One region of the Streptomyces sp. NPDC001663 genome, then DNA from elsewhere that is predicted to be linked to it. Evidence: riboswitches for the same ligand, from Rfam matches in the RefSeq annotation. Region 1 holds a riboswitch; the other holds the start of a gene.
The links. A riboswitch is a leader RNA that binds a small molecule or an ion and turns the genes downstream of it on or off. The one in region 1 is predicted to bind S-adenosylmethionine.

Region 1 (7,291 bases):
TTCCATCAGCCGCACCCGGATGTCGTCCGGCAGCATCGCGAAGTACTCCGGCGGCGCCCACGGCGTGTGTGAGAAGTGCCCGATCTTCAGATCCGGCCGCAGCTCCCGCAGCATCCCCGGAACCAGACACAGGTGGTAGTCCTGTACGAGGACCGCGGCACCCTCGGCCGCCTCCTCCGCCAGCGCCTCGGCGAAGGCCTGGTTGTAGGTCTCGTACGACGCCCACTGGCGCCGGAACTCCGCGTCGAAGACCGGCTCCAGCGGCGTCTGGTACAGCATGTGGTGGACGAACCAGAGGACCGAGTTCGCGATGCCGTTGTACGCGTCCGCGTGCACGTCGGCAGGGACGTCCAGCATCCGCACACCGTCCTCGCCCACCCCGCGCCGCACGGCCTCGCGGTCGCCGTCGGACAGCGCCGAGCACACCCACAGGGCGCCCGCGTCGGGCCCGATCGCGGACAGACCGGAGACCAGCCCGCCGCCGCCGCGCTTGGCGGCCAGCGAGCCGTTCTCCTGCACTTCGTACGAGACCGGGCCGCGATTGGACGCGACCAGGACCTGATGAGCAGCGCCGTGCGTGGAAGCCATACGCCTCAACCTAGCCCGGCCCGGAAACGCTCAAACGTACGGTCGCCCTCGGCGGATGCACCGTATACGGCACGTAACGTGCGCCGTCAGGCGACCTTCCGAGAGGCGTACTCCGCGATCTCCGCCATCGGCGGCCGCTCCTCCGTGTCCACCGAGTAGGTGCGCGGCTCGAATCCGTCCTCGCCCCGTTCGAACTGGGTGAGGGAGGGGCGGATGAGGTGTCCGCGGGCCAGCCGGAGCTGGGCCGTACGGTAGATCGCCGCCGCCATCCGGCCGAGCGCCTGCCCGTCCTGATGACGGTGCTTGCGCACACCGACGTCGACCTGGGCGAGGGCGTCCAGGCCCACCAGGTGCAGCGCGTCGATCAGCATGCCGAGCTCCACGCCGTACCCGACCGGGAACGGCAGCTGCTCCAGCAGGCTGCGCCGGGCCGCGTACTCGCCGCCGAGCGGCTGCACGAAGCCGGCCAGCTGCGGCCAGTGCATGTTCAGCAGCGGGCGCGCCATGAGCTCGGTGACCCGGCCACCCTGGCCCGCGGCGCCGGCCAGCGGGCGGTCGTACATGCCCTTGACCAGATCGACCCCGGGGTCGGTGAGCAGCGGGCCCACGATCCCGGACACGAAGTCCGACGAGAATTCCTTCAGGTCGGCGTCGATGAAGCAGACGATGTCCCCGCTCGTGACGAGCAGGGAGCGCCACAGGACCTCGCCCTTGCCGGGGACGGTCGGGATGCGGGGCAGGATGTCGTCGCGGTGGACGACCCTGGCCCCGGCCGCCGCGGCGACCTCGGACGTACGGTCGGTGGATCCGGAGTCGACGACGACGATCTCGTCGACCAGCGGGACCTGCTGCATGAGGTCGTGACGGATGATCGCGACGATGTCGCCGACCGTCTCCTCCTCGTTGAGCGCGGGCAGCACGACACTGACCGACTGGCCCGTGCGCTGCTTTGCGGCCAGGATCTTGTGCAGCGGGCGATCGGTCAGGGACCAGGAGCGGGTGCTCAGCCAGCGCTCGACTTCTTCCAGCACGTAGGCGGCTCCTCTGCGTTCTCTCGGCGAGAGGGGATCATCTGTGATCCATCTCGCGGTTCGGACGGCTATCTCAACTGTCCTGGCCTTCGGTTACAGTCTTGAACAACGCTGGTGACCATCGCATGTCGGGGGTCGCCCCGTGTTTACAACCGAATACCGCTCATCCAGAGGGGCAGAGGGAAACGGCCCGATGAAGCCCCGGCAACCCTCCAGCCGGCTCTCGTAGATCAACGTTGATCATTCCGCGAGGCTCCCGGCTAGGGAAGGTGCCAAATCCGTCTCACGGCGAGATGCGTCGTGAGGAAGATGAGGAGAAAGGGCCTCGCCTCACATGGCTGCGCAGACTGTTGCAAGCACCACCGACTCCACGACGACCGTAGACCTGGGTCCCGCCGCGGCGCTCTCCTGCCGCGAATGCGGTCACCGGGTACCCCTCGGACCGGTCTTCGCCTGCGAGGAGTGTTTCGGCCCGCTCGAGATCGCGTACGACTTCTCGGCCTACGACACCGAGGAGCTCCGCAAGCAGATCGAGGCGGGACCCGCGAACATCTGGCGTTACGCGCCGCTGCTGCCCGTCCCGGCGGACGTGGCCGACAAGCCGAACATCAACCCCGGCTGGACCAAGCTGGTCAAGGCCGACAACCTGGCGCGCGAGCTCGGTGTCACCGGCGGTTTGTATGTGAAGGACGACTCCGGTAACCCGACGCACTCCTTCAAGGACCGTGTCGTCGCCCAGGCGCTGGAGGCCGCGCGGGCCTTCGGCTTCACCACTCTCTCCTGCTCCTCCACCGGCAACCTGGCCGGTGCGGTGGGCGCCGCGGCGGCCCGCGCCGGCTTCCGCTCCTGCGTGTTCATCCCGCACGACCTCGAGCAGGGCAAGGTCGTCATGGCCGCGGTCTACGGCGGCGAGCTCGTCGGCATCGAGGGCAACTACGACGACGTGAACCGCTTCTGCTCCGAGCTGATCGGCGACCCGGCCGGCGAGGGCTGGGGCTTCGTCAACGTCAACCTGCGGCCGTACTACGCCGAGGGCTCCAAGACCCTGGCGTACGAGATCTGCGAGCAACTCGGCTGGCAGCTCCCCGACCAGCTCGTGGTGCCCATCGCCTCCGGCTCGCAGCTCACGAAGATCGACAAGGGGCTGCAGGAGCTGATCAAGCTCGGGCTCGTCGAGGACAAGCCGTACAAGATCTTCGGCGCACAGGCGGAGGGCTGCTCGCCGGTGTCGGTCGCGTACAAGGCGGGCCTTGACGTCGTACGGCCGCAGAAGCCGAACACGATCGCCAAGTCGCTGGCGATCGGGAACCCGGCGGACGGTCCCTACGTGCTCGACATCGCGCGTCGCACCGGGGGAGCGGTGGAGGACGTGAACGACGAGCAGGTGGTGGACGCCATCAAGCTGCTGGCCCGCACGGAGGGCATCTTCGCGGAGACCGCCGGTGGGGTGACCGTTGGTGTGGCGAAGAAGCTGATCGAGAACGGTCTGCTGGACCCGAGCCTCACCACGGTCGTGCTCAACACCGGTGACGGGCTCAAGACGCTGGATGCGGTGGCGGGTACGGGTCTTACGGCGACGATTCGCCCCAACCTTGAGTCGTTCCGTGAGGCCGGGCTCGGCTAAGAGGTAGTTGTTCGTCTGCGGGACTGTGGGGGCTTGTCGCGCAGTTCCCCGCGCCCCTGAAGGGGCGCTACCCGACCGGAGGTCATAAGCATGAGCGTCAACGTCCGCATCCCTACCATCCTGCGCACCTACACCGGCGGGCAGGCCGAGGTCGCCGCCGAAGGTGCGACCCTCGGCGAGGTCATCGCCGATCTGGAGAAGAACCACACGGGTATCGCCGCCCGCGTCCTCGACGACCAGGGCAAGCTGCGCCGCTTCGTCAATGTGTACGTGAACGACGACGACGTGCGGTTCGAGCAGGGGCTGGAGACGGCGACTCCGGACGGTGCGGGCGTCTCGATCATCCCGGCCGTCGCCGGAGGCTGACGGAGCGTACCGGCCGACCCGATTATTACCGTCGGTAACGCCGGTTACCAAGAGTTCACCGAATTGCCCCCTCCGTGAGAGAAGCGGAGGGGGCAATTCTGCATGGTTGAGCACGGTACAGTTGGGGAACCTGCTGCTTTCTGCATGCCGGATGCATATGAGTAGTGGCTCCGGATGCGACGAGAAGCAGCCAAAGTGTGCAGGTCTTTTGCGTCTTATGCTCCTTTTATGGGGCCCGACTTGCCCTGAATTCAGGCGAATTCTCCGTAAATTCCCGACCGGTCTTGCCCGGAATTCTCGTCCGATTGACCTGTTGCAGACGGCAGTTGGGCAGATACATTCAGCCGCGGTCGACGCGTTCCGGCGCACGCCCCCAACCGTGGGGGGTGAGGTCTGACCCGGATCCGCGAAGTGTGGATCTGTGCAAGGGCCAGTAATAGGGGAGTTAGGCATGGCTCAGGGCACCGTCAAGTGGTTCAACGCGGAGAAGGGGTACGGCTTCATCGCGGTCGACGGTGGTGCGGATGTTTTCGTCCACTACAGCGCGATTCAGATGGACGGCTACCGCACCCTGGAAGAGGGTCAGCGGGTCGATTTCGAGATCTCGCAGGGCCAGAAGGGGCCGCAGGCGGACATGGTCCGTCTGGCGACCAGCTGAAGCACGCGCCGGGTTAACTGCAGCGACGTTCTTCTTCGAGGGGTCCGCACCAGCAGGTGCGGGCCCCTCGGCATGTCCGGGGACGGGCCGTGGGACGGGGGTCCGGGGGTGGGCTCGGACCGTGAGAGGCGCTTGCACTCGAAGGGGGCGAGTGCTAATCATTGGCGTTAGCACTCTGAAGGTGAGAGTGACAAAGAAGGACCGGGTCGGTGAGGCCCGCAGGCCGGGTGGGGCAAGGAACCACGAGGTGTGCGAGCCGTCCGTCGCGGGCGCGGGCGCGGTCCGAAGGAATCACCCCCAGTCCTGGAGGGACCACTTCACATGGCCAAGATCATCGCGTTCGACGAGGAGGCGCGGCGCGGCCTCGAGCGCGGCATGAACCAGCTCGCGGACGCCGTGAAGGTGACGCTCGGCCCCAAGGGCCGCAACGTCGTCCTCGAGAAGAAGTGGGGCGCCCCCACGATCACCAACGATGGTGTCTCCATCGCCAAGGAGATCGAGCTCGAGGACCCGTACGAGAAGATCGGCGCCGAGCTGGTCAAGGAAGTCGCCAAGAAGACGGACGACGTCGCCGGTGACGGTACGACCACCGCGACCGTTCTCGCCCAGGCCCTGGTCAAGGAGGGTCTGCGCAACGTAGCCGCCGGCGCCAACCCGATGGCCCTGAAGCGCGGTATCGAGAAGGCCGTCGAGGCCGTCTCCGGTGCCCTGCTCGAGCAGGCGAAGGATGTCGAGACCAAGGAGCAGATCGCTTCGACGGCCTCCATCTCCGCCGCCGACACCCAGATCGGCGAGCTCATCGCCGAGGCCATGGACAAGGTCGGCAAGGAAGGCGTCATCACCGTCGAGGAGTCCCAGACCTTCGGTCTGGAGCTGGAGCTCACCGAGGGTATGCGCTTCGACAAGGGCTACATCTCGGCGTACTTCGCCACCGACATGGAGCGTATGGAGGCCGTCCTCGACGACCCGTACATCCTGATCGCCAACTCCAAGATCTCCTCGGTCAAGGACCTGCTCCCGCTCCTGGAGAAGGTCATGCAGTCGGGCAAGCCGCTGCTGATCATCGCCGAGGACGTCGAGGGCGAGGCCCTGTCGACCCTGGTCGTCAACAAGATCCGCGGCACCTTCAAGTCCGTCGCCGTCAAGGCCCCGGGCTTCGGCGACCGCCGCAAGGCCATGCTCAACGACATCGCCATCCTCACCGGCGGCGAGGTCATCTCCGAGGAGGTCGGTCTCAAGCTCGAGAACACCTCCCTGGACCTCCTGGGCAAGGCCCGCAAGGTCGTCATCACCAAGGACGAGACCACCATCGTCGACGGCTCCGGTTCCTCGGACCAGGTCGCGGGTCGCGTGAACCAGATCCGTGCCGAGATCGAGAACAGCGACTCGGACTACGACCGCGAGAAGCTGCAGGAGCGCCTGGCGAAGCTCGCCGGCGGTGTCGCGGTCATCAAGGCCGGTGCCGCCACCGAGGTGGAGCTCAAGGAGCGCAAGCACCGCATCGAGGACGCCGTGCGCAACGCGAAGGCGGCCGTCGAGGAGGGCATCGTCGCCGGTGGTGGCGTGGCGCTCATCCAGGCGACCTCCGTCTTCGAGAAGCTGGACCTGGAGGGTGACGAGGCGACCGGCGCCAACGCCGTGAAGCTCGCGCTCGAGGCCCCGCTGAAGCAGATCGCCGTCAACGCCGGCCTCGAGGGCGGCGTCGTGGTGGAGAAGGTCCGCAACCTGACCCCGGGCCACGGCCTGAACGCCGCGACCGGCGAGTACGTCGACCTGGTCAAGGAAGGCATCATCGACCCGGCGAAGGTGACCCGCTCTGCCCTGCAGAACGCCGCCTCCATCGCCGCGCTCTTCCTCACCACCGAGGCCGTCATCGCCGACAAGCCGGAGAAGGCCGCCGCGCCCGCCGGTGGCGGTATGCCGGGCGGTGACATGGACTTCTGATCCTCCCGAGGATCGCGAGTCCATCGCCGTACGCATTCGTACGAGACCGAGGGCGGCACTCCCTGTTCCGACAGGGAGTGCCGCCCTCGGGCGTGTTCTGGATCACATAGGGACTTCGCGTGGACCGGAATGTGGGGCAGCACATAGGTGGTTGCTTAAGGGGGTGCAACAATGCGTGTGCACATACCGACCGGTTAACACTGCCTTCACGAGGAGTCCCCCAGGTGACCGTCACCACGCCCGCCTCCCGAGCGGCCCAGATCCTGTCCCGTCCGATCTCGCTCGGCGGTCTCACCGTCCCGAACCGGATCGTGATGGCGCCGATGACCCGGATGTTCTCCCCGGGCGGCATCCCCGGCGAGGACGTCCGCTCCTACTACGCGCGCCGTGCGGCCGCCGGTGTGGGGCTGATCGTCACCGAGGGGACGTACGTCGGCCACGACTCGGCCGGCAACAGCGACCGCGTACCGCGCTTCCACGGTGAGGAGCAGCTCGCGGGCTGGGCCAAGGTCGCCGAGGACGTGCATGCGGCCGGCGGCACGATCGTCCCGCAGCTGTGGCACATCGGCATGGTGCGCGAGCAGGGACAGGCTCCTTACGCCGACGCCCCCGCCGTCGGCCCCTCCGGCCTGGTGAACGCGGGCGCCGAGCCGACCGGCAGGGCGATGACCCAGCAGGACGTGGACGACGTCATCGGCGCGTTCGCGGAGGCCGCTGCCGCCGCCGAGCGCATCGGCTTCGACGGCGTGGAGCTGCACGGCGCCCACGGCTACCTCCTCGACCAGTTCCTGTGGGCGGGCACGAATCGCCGTACGGATGCGTACGGCGGTGACGCCGTCGGCCGTGTCACCTTCGCGGCCGAGATCGTCGCGGCGGTTCGCGAGGCGGTGTCCCCCGAGTTCCCGATCATCTTCCGTTACTCGCAGTGGAAGCAGCAGGAGTACACCGCGCGGCTCGCCGAGACCCCGGAGGAGCTGGAGGCGATCCTCACGCCGCTGGCCGCCGCCGGTGTCGACGTCTTCCACGCCTCCACCCGCCGTTACTGGCTGCCGGAGTTCGACGGCTCGGACCTGAACCTGG
Region 2 (7,291 bases), on a different contig from region 1:
CGGCAAGGTGCAGATGGGAAGCGGGAGTTGAGGACACGTGGGTGCCTTCCTGGAGGTCCGTACGAGATCACCGGCCCGCGGAAGTGGGGCTGACGGCGGCTGAGGAAACGGGGTCAGGAGCAACAGAGGGCGCCGGCCACGCGCTGGAGGTCGATGTGGGGCCGGGTGTGGAGGCGGACGGCACGGAGTACACGTGTCATGTGTCCGACCTCCGCTCGATACATCGCCTTCGACAAGGACAACGGCACGGCTATGCCGTTTCTTCCAGGACGGCGGCTCCGGTTGGCCGTACGAGCGAGAAGACCGTACGGCGGCGCAGGGTGAAGCCGATCGACTCGTACAGCCGGATCGCGTTCGCGTTGGTGGCCCTGGCGTGCAGGAAAGGGCGTTCGCCGCGCTCCTTGATGCCGGCCGCGACCGCTCGGACCAGCCGGGTGGCCAGGCCCCGGCCCCGGTGATCCGGGTCGGTGCACACCGCGCTGATCTCGGTCCAGCCGGGCGGGTGGAGGCGTTCGCCGGCCAGGGCGATCAGGCGGCCGTGGTGGCGGAGGCCGAGGTAGGTGCCCATCTCGACGGTGCGGGGCAGGTAGGGGCCCGGTTCGGTGCGGGCGACGAGATCGAGGATCTCGGGTACGTCGTCGGGGCCGAGCCGTACGGCCTCGGGGTCGGGCTCCGCGTGCAGACCGGTGTCGACGAGCTGGACGCCCTGGCCGGTGCGGAGGACCTCCCAGCCGGCCGGGGCCCGGGTCACGCCGCGCACGGATGCGGTGCCGCCGGGGCCGACGAGGGTGGCCAGGTCGTCCCACGCGCGCGGGTCGTCGAGGTCGGAGACCGCGTAGAAGGGCGCCACGTCGGCCGGGTAACGGACGGCGCGGCCGACACGTTCGGCGAAGTGGGCGTGCGGGCCGGTGAGGGCGGCCCAGGCGGGGTTGTCCAGGATGTGGGAGGAGGTGGCTTCGATGCTGACGGTGGACATCGGGAGGCGGCTCCGGTGCTGGTGGCACGAGGTGGGGACCCCGCCGTGAGGCGGCGGCGGGGTCCCCGGCAGAGGGCTGTCAGGAGTTGTCGAGCGGCAGCCCGGGCGGGTTGACCTCGGACTTGGCCACGGACTCGTTGGCGAGGTTCCAGGCCTTCAGCCACTTCGCGTACTGGCCGTTCTTGATCAGGTAGTTGATCGCGTCGGCGACCGGCTTGGCCAGACCGCTGTCCTTCTTGGCGGTGGCCGCGATAAGGCCCTGCAGCGAGGCGCCGGCGCCCGAGTAAGTGCCCGCGTTGCGCGTCGGGTTGGGCGTGTTCGCGGACTGGGTGATGTGGTACGCGATACCGGGGTTGGGGCCGAAGAAGGCGTCGATCTTGCCGCTGTTGAGTGCCAGGTAGGTGCCGTTGCGGTCCGGGTAGTACTTGACGGTGAGCTTCTTGCCCTCGCTCTCGAGCTTCTTCTTCCACTCCAGGAGGATCTTCTCCTGGTTGGTGCCGGCGCCCACGGAGACGGTCTTGCCGGCGAGGCTCTCGTAATTGCCGTCGAAGTTCCACTTGCTGGACTTGAGCACCTCGAAGCCGAGGTTGTCCTTGCGGTAGGAGGCGAACTCGTACTTCTTCTTGCGCTCCTCGGTGTCGGTGACGTTCGAGAAGGCCACGTTCACCTTGCCGCTGTCGATGCCGACGAAGAGGTTCTCCCAGGTGAAGTTCTTCAGCTCGGGCTTCAGGCCGAGAACGGCGGCGACCAGGCGGCCGAAGTCGGGCTCGGCGCCGGTCAGGGACTTCTGGTCGCTGCCGACGTAGGCCAGCGGTGCGAAACCGGAGGGCAGGGCGCCGATGCCGATCACCAGCTTGCCGCTGCTCTTCACGGACTTGGGCAGTTCGGCACTGATCGACTTCACTTCGGCGACCTTGAGGGTGGTCTCCTTGGCGGCACCGTTCGAGAGCTGTCCGACGGTCACGCTCCCGGAGGCGGCGGCGTCGGTGCTGGTGGCGGCGTCGCTGTCACCACCGCAGGCGGCGAGCCCGGTGGCGAGGGTGGCGACGGCGGTCGCCGCGGTGATGCCGCGTATCAGGCTGCGTCGGGTGAAGTGGGTAGACATGGCCGTTCCTTGTCGCTGGGAGAGGGTGATGCGGGCGGTGGCGTGGGGGGAGGTCGTGGGCGCGCCGTGGGGTCGCGACGGGGGTGCGGCGGGTCAGAGGACCTTGCTCAGGAAGTCCCTGGTCCGCTCGTGCTGTGGCTTGTCGAGGACCTCGGAGGGCGGGCCCTGCTCGACAATCCTTCCGCCGTCGATGAAGACGACCCGGTCGGCGATCTCGCGGGCGAAGCCGATCTCGTGGGTGACGATGACGAGGGTGGTGCCGCTGGTCGCCAAGTCCTTGATGACGGCGAGGACTTCACCGACGAGTTCGGGGTCGAGGGCGGAGGTCGGCTCGTCGAAGAGGATGACACCGGGGCGCAGGGCGAGGGCGCGGGCGATGGCCACGCGCTGCTGCTGGCCGCCGGAGAGCTGCCGCGGGTAGGCGCCGGTCTTGTCGGCGAGCCCGACCCGGCCGAGCAGCCCGCGGGCGAGTTCCTGGGCTTCGGGCTTGCCGAGCCTCCCGGTGGCGACCGGGGCGGCGGCCACGTTGTCCAGGACCGTCAGGTGCGGGAAGAGGTTGAAGTTCTGGAAGACGAAACCGATCCGGCCGCGCTGGGTCAGGATGGCCCGCTCGCTCAGCTCCTTCAGCCGCTCGCCGTGCCGCTTCACACCGATCAGCTCGCCGTTGATGCTGACGTGGCCGATCTCCGGCTTCTCCAGGTGGTTGATGACCCGCAGCAGGGTGGACTTGCCGGAGCCGGACGGGCCGAGGATCACGGTCACCTCGCCCGGCCGCACCGTCAGGTCGACGCCGTTCAGCACCCGGTGGGCGCCGTACCACTTATGCACGTCGTGCACCTCGACGGTGGCCGCCTCGACATCCGCCAGGGGCTCGAGGGTCTTCGCGGTCATACGGCGGCCTCCCGGCGGATGCGGGCTCGCAGGTCGGTGAGACCGGTGCGGAGCTTCTGCAACGGCGTCGGCGGGAGGGTGCGGGTGGCGCCCCGGGCGAAGTACCGCTCGACGTAGAACTGGATGACGGAGACGACGCTCGTCAGGATCAGGTACCAGACGGTGGCGACCAGCAGCAGCGGCACGATGTCGCCGGGGTAGGTGGCGCCCATGGACTGCGCGGTGCCGAAGAGGTCGAGCAGCGAGACGTAGAACACCAGTGAGGTGCTCTTGATCAGGCCGATCAGCTGGTTGACGTAGTTCGGGGTGATCGACCTCAGCGCCTGCGGGAAGACGATCTTCGTGAACTGGTAGCTCCTCGGCAGGCCGAGCGCCGATGCGGCCTCGTGCTGCCCCTGGTCGACGGAGAGGATGCCGCCGCGGACGACTTCGGCGGCGTAGGCAGCCTCGTTGAGGCTGAGGCCGATGACGGCGATGACCATGTCGGTGGCGAGCTTCGACTCGTCGAAGGAGAAGAAGGCCGGCCCGAAGGGGACGCCGACGCTCAACGTCTTGTACAGGGCACTGAAGTTGTAGAGGAAGAGCAGCACCACGATCAGCGGGATGGAGCGCAGCGCCCAGATGTACGTCCAGCTGACGGCACGCAGCACCGGGCTCTTCGACAGCCGGGCCAGGGCGAGGACGATGCCGCCGAGGAGGCCCAACACGGCGCTGTAGGCCGTCACTTCGAGGGTGATCAGCAGGCCGTCGACGATGTTCGGCCGCAGGAACCAGTACCCGAAGCGGTCCCACTGGTAGAAGGGGTTGGTCGTCAGGCCGTGCACGAACTGGGCCACGAGGACCAGCACGACGGCGGTGGCGATCCAGCGCCCCGGCCTGCGCAGCGGCAGAACTCGCTGTGCGGCGAGGGGTTTTGACGGGGCGTCGGCGGGCGGCGCCTCGGGGGCGGTGACGGTGACGCCTGGGGGTTCACTCATGGTGGGCTCCGGCTGAGTCGGTCACCCCGGACCGCGAAGACCGCACGCCACGACAGGACGCAGCGCACTGGAATGCACGGGACCGGGGGCTGGGCGGACGACGACACGCCGTGCGGGCGGGTGTTCGTCGGGGTGCGGAGGCTGAGGAGAGGTGTCAGCCCCGGCAACGGGCACAGCCCGGTGCGGTACACAGTGCGCTGTTCACGCGGAGCAGATCGACGGCACGGTTGGCGGCGAACAGGTTCAGCAGGTTCGCGTACGGCTGTACGCAGCCCTGAGGGCGGCGTGCGGCCGTCCTGGGAGCTGCGTACATGGTGTCACCGTCACTGTTCTGGCCCGTGGGCCTCGCGCTTACCGAAACGTCATCCGGTCCGGTCGTCACCTGGGGCACCCCACCGCGGAGCGAGGGTTGCCGGTCAGCTAGCCAGGGCTTGTCGCTGACGCTCATGACCGTTCTGAGCCGTAATTAAGACAACTGGCCGAACGGATGTCAACGCCGGTCCACTGTGTGGAACGACTCAGGGCCTGTTGACCTGCGGTCCGGTCCCGTTTCCGTCGGAGACATGGGCCGCCCAGTCCAGGATCTGGACAGCGGCGCCGGCGGCCTCCAGGCCCTGACAACGGTCGTGGTGGCGCCGGGCGATGCCGTCCAGGTCGAGATGCCTGCCGAAGGCCGGGTGGGCGGCCAGTCGGCGGGCGTAGGCCCACAGCACCGGATGGTCGGCGATGCGCTGCACCGCGCCGGCGTCCAGGTGGTTGCGGTGGACGGTGTCGAGTTGGACCAGTGCGACCCACAACTCAACGTCCGCGGCGGTGACTTCGTCGCGGATCATGTATGTGCGGCCGACCAGCCACCGCTCCAGCGCGCCCAGCGTCTCGAGCAGTGTCTCAAGCGCCGCCGCGCGCTCCGACTGCTCGCCGCCGGCCGATCCGGCGCTCTGCGCGGCCTGTTCGATGCCCTGCGCGCACATCCGCTCCACGGCCTCGATCTCCGACTCCGCGCCGCACGGGTACGGCGAGGGGCGGTCGCCGCCGAAGCGGCGGGCGAGGTCGCGCATGATGTCCGGGGCGTGCGTGCTGACGATGCGTCCGGACCAGTCGTCGCTGAGCACCGGCGCGACGGCCGGACCGGAGTACCGGTGGGCGCTCGCCTCGTACAGCGGCCGCAGGGCCGAGTGGCCGCCCTCCGGACAGTCGGGGACGGCGGGCAGGAAGGTCGCCGGACAGGCGGCGTCCAGGCCCAGCAGGCTGTGGGTGACGGCGATGCGCAGGCCGTCGGGACACGCGGTGGACAGATGGAGTCGGTAGCGGCCGGGTACGGCGTAGTGGCCACTGCGCGCGTCCCTGCCGATGCGACCGCGGAAGGCGGGCGCGGGCCGGTCGGACGCGTGGGCGGCCAGCGGTGTGACGGTCATGACTCTCCCCGGGAGCGGGCGCGGACGTACGCGCGGCGGAAGCGACGTCGGGCGAGGGAGCAGGGCTCACCTGTGCGCGCAGGTGGGGACGACTCCCCCAGGGGGACGCCGTCGGCGCGGGATGGGCGCGGCTCAGCCCTGGAGCCTGATCGCACTGCAGACGCGCTGCAGGTCGATGTGACGGCGGGAGGTGAGAAGGAGAGGCGAACGGCTCACTCGGACGGTGACCGGTTCCAGGCGCCTCATGTTTCCCTACCTATTCACTAGGATTCCCCTCTGGAGTGTCGATCGAGGCGGAGGCGGCGTCAAGAGGGCCGTCCCGCATCGCGGACAGTGGGCCGGACACCGGCTCACTCCAACCGTCCGGACACCGGCATCCCGGACCCCAGCCGCCACATGATTCCCCGGTGCAACCATTCGCGGTCGGAGGCTGTCTGTTGTTGAGGAACTCGCGTTCCCCCGCAGTTCGTCCGACCGACGCCGATGCTTCACCTCAGAGGACCCCCATGCCCCAGAGCTCTACCGGCCTTCGTCCGCTCCGACAGACCGCCGGCGCCCTCGGTGCCGCCGCCTTGCTGGCGCTGGGCGCCGCGCCGGCCGTCGCCGATGACGACACCGGAGCCGTGCTGACTCTGAGCAACATCGCGCCGATCGACGGGGTGAAGCCCGGCAGCACCTTCGACGTGCCGGCCGCCTTCACCAACAGCGGCAACGGCTCGGTCGACAAGGTCTACCTGTCGTACTCCGTCACCCGCGGACTGAGCCACACCGATCTGCCCTCCAACTGCCTTCGCTACGAGGTCGGTTCCTTCGACGAGGCGCCCAGCAAGTCGTACGCGGTCTGCGAGTTCGACCAGACCGTCGAACCCGGCGCCGTCTACGCACCCGAGAAGGCCCTGACGCTGAAGGCACTCGACCGCGCGCTGTACGACAGGCTTCGGGTGGTGGTCGACACCACCGACCCCGCCCCCACGGACGGCGCTTCCGAGCCCGTCCGCGGAACCGGCCCCGTGGTCAAACTGGTCAAGCAGCCCGACGCCACCCCGGCCGACCCCGGCTACAGCCAGCACCCCGACTGGGACGCGGTCGACGTCAAGGTCACCGCGAAGAACACGGCCGACTTCCAGGTGACGGGAGCCGACCTGAAGGGCAAGGTCGGCGACACGGTCCCCGTGACGGTGAGGTTCACCAATGCCGGACCGGCCTGGGTACTGCGGGACGGGGACATCCCGGTGACCAAGGTAAGGATCGGGATCCCCGCCGGTACGACGGTGACCAAGGGGCTCGACTACTGCCACAAGCTCGCCACCGGAAGCTATGAGTGCGGCACCTACCAGTCCTGGGCGGACGAGGGCGACGAGCAGTCGTACACCTTCAAGCTGAGGATCGACAAGGCGGTGTCGGGCGCCAAGGGCTCGGTGAGCCTCGCCGGTGCCGCCCGGCCGTTCGACACCGACAAGGCCAACGACACGGCCGCCATCACGCTCGACGTCGCCGGCAGCGGCGGCTCGACGGGCGGTTCCGGCACTTCGGGCGGTGACGGCTCGACATCCTCCACCGGCGGCTCGGGCTCCACGGGCGGCACCTCCACCGGGGGCAACTCGTCGACGGGCGGCACCTCCGCCCAGTCCGCCTCCGACAGCGGCGACCTCGCCAGCACCGGCTCCGGCTCCGTCCTGCCGATCGCGGGCGCGGCGACCGCGGCCGTGGGCATCGGCGCGGGCGCGGTCCTGGTGACACGGCGCCGCCGCGCGGCCCGCCGGTAACCCGCCACTCGCACGACGGCAGAGGCCGGCCGGGGACGCCAACTCCCCCGGCCGGCCTTTCCGTTGAGGTGGCCGTTGCCGCCGACGAACCCGGAGTGCTCGCCGACGTCGAGGGCGACCGGGAAACGGGACACCATGTTGTACACCGCCACGGTCGTCGT

Region 2: it holds a riboswitch for S-adenosylmethionine, as region 1 does, so the genes downstream of both, ACFY1L_RS01160 (amino acid ABC transporter permease) here and thrC (threonine synthase) in region 1, are expected to answer to the same signal.

The regions. Positions count from the first base shown of each region.
Region 1 covers NZ_JBIAUR010000007.1:155,308-162,598, forward strand. Annotated here, with positions in the region: gene ACFY1L_RS23290 (trehalose-6-phosphate synthase) at 1-588, opposite strand, end outside; gene ACFY1L_RS23295 (glucosyl-3-phosphoglycerate synthase) at 675-1,619, opposite strand; SAM riboswitch class I at 1,780-1,935, shown strand; gene thrC (threonine synthase) at 1,954-3,243, shown strand; gene ACFY1L_RS23305 (ubiquitin-like small modifier protein 1) at 3,334-3,609, shown strand; gene ACFY1L_RS23310 (cold-shock protein) at 4,061-4,267, shown strand; gene groL (chaperonin GroEL) at 4,589-6,211, shown strand; gene ACFY1L_RS23320 (NADH:flavin oxidoreductase) at 6,436-7,291, shown strand, end outside.
Region 2 covers NZ_JBIAUR010000001.1:240,751-248,041, forward strand. Annotated here, with positions in the region: gene ACFY1L_RS01135 (LLM class flavin-dependent oxidoreductase) at 1-37, opposite strand, end outside; gene ACFY1L_RS01140 (putative leader peptide) at 114-224, opposite strand; gene ACFY1L_RS01145 (GNAT family N-acetyltransferase) at 251-976, opposite strand; gene ACFY1L_RS01150 (ABC transporter substrate-binding protein) at 1,056-2,081, opposite strand; gene ACFY1L_RS01155 (amino acid ABC transporter ATP-binding protein) at 2,175-2,972, opposite strand; gene ACFY1L_RS01160 (amino acid ABC transporter permease) at 2,969-3,949, opposite strand; SAM riboswitch class IV at 4,292-4,401, opposite strand; gene ACFY1L_RS01165 (glutathione S-transferase C-terminal domain-containing protein) at 4,468-5,364, opposite strand; gene ACFY1L_RS01170 (putative leader peptide) at 5,497-5,610, opposite strand; gene ACFY1L_RS01175 (hypothetical protein) at 5,871-7,130, shown strand.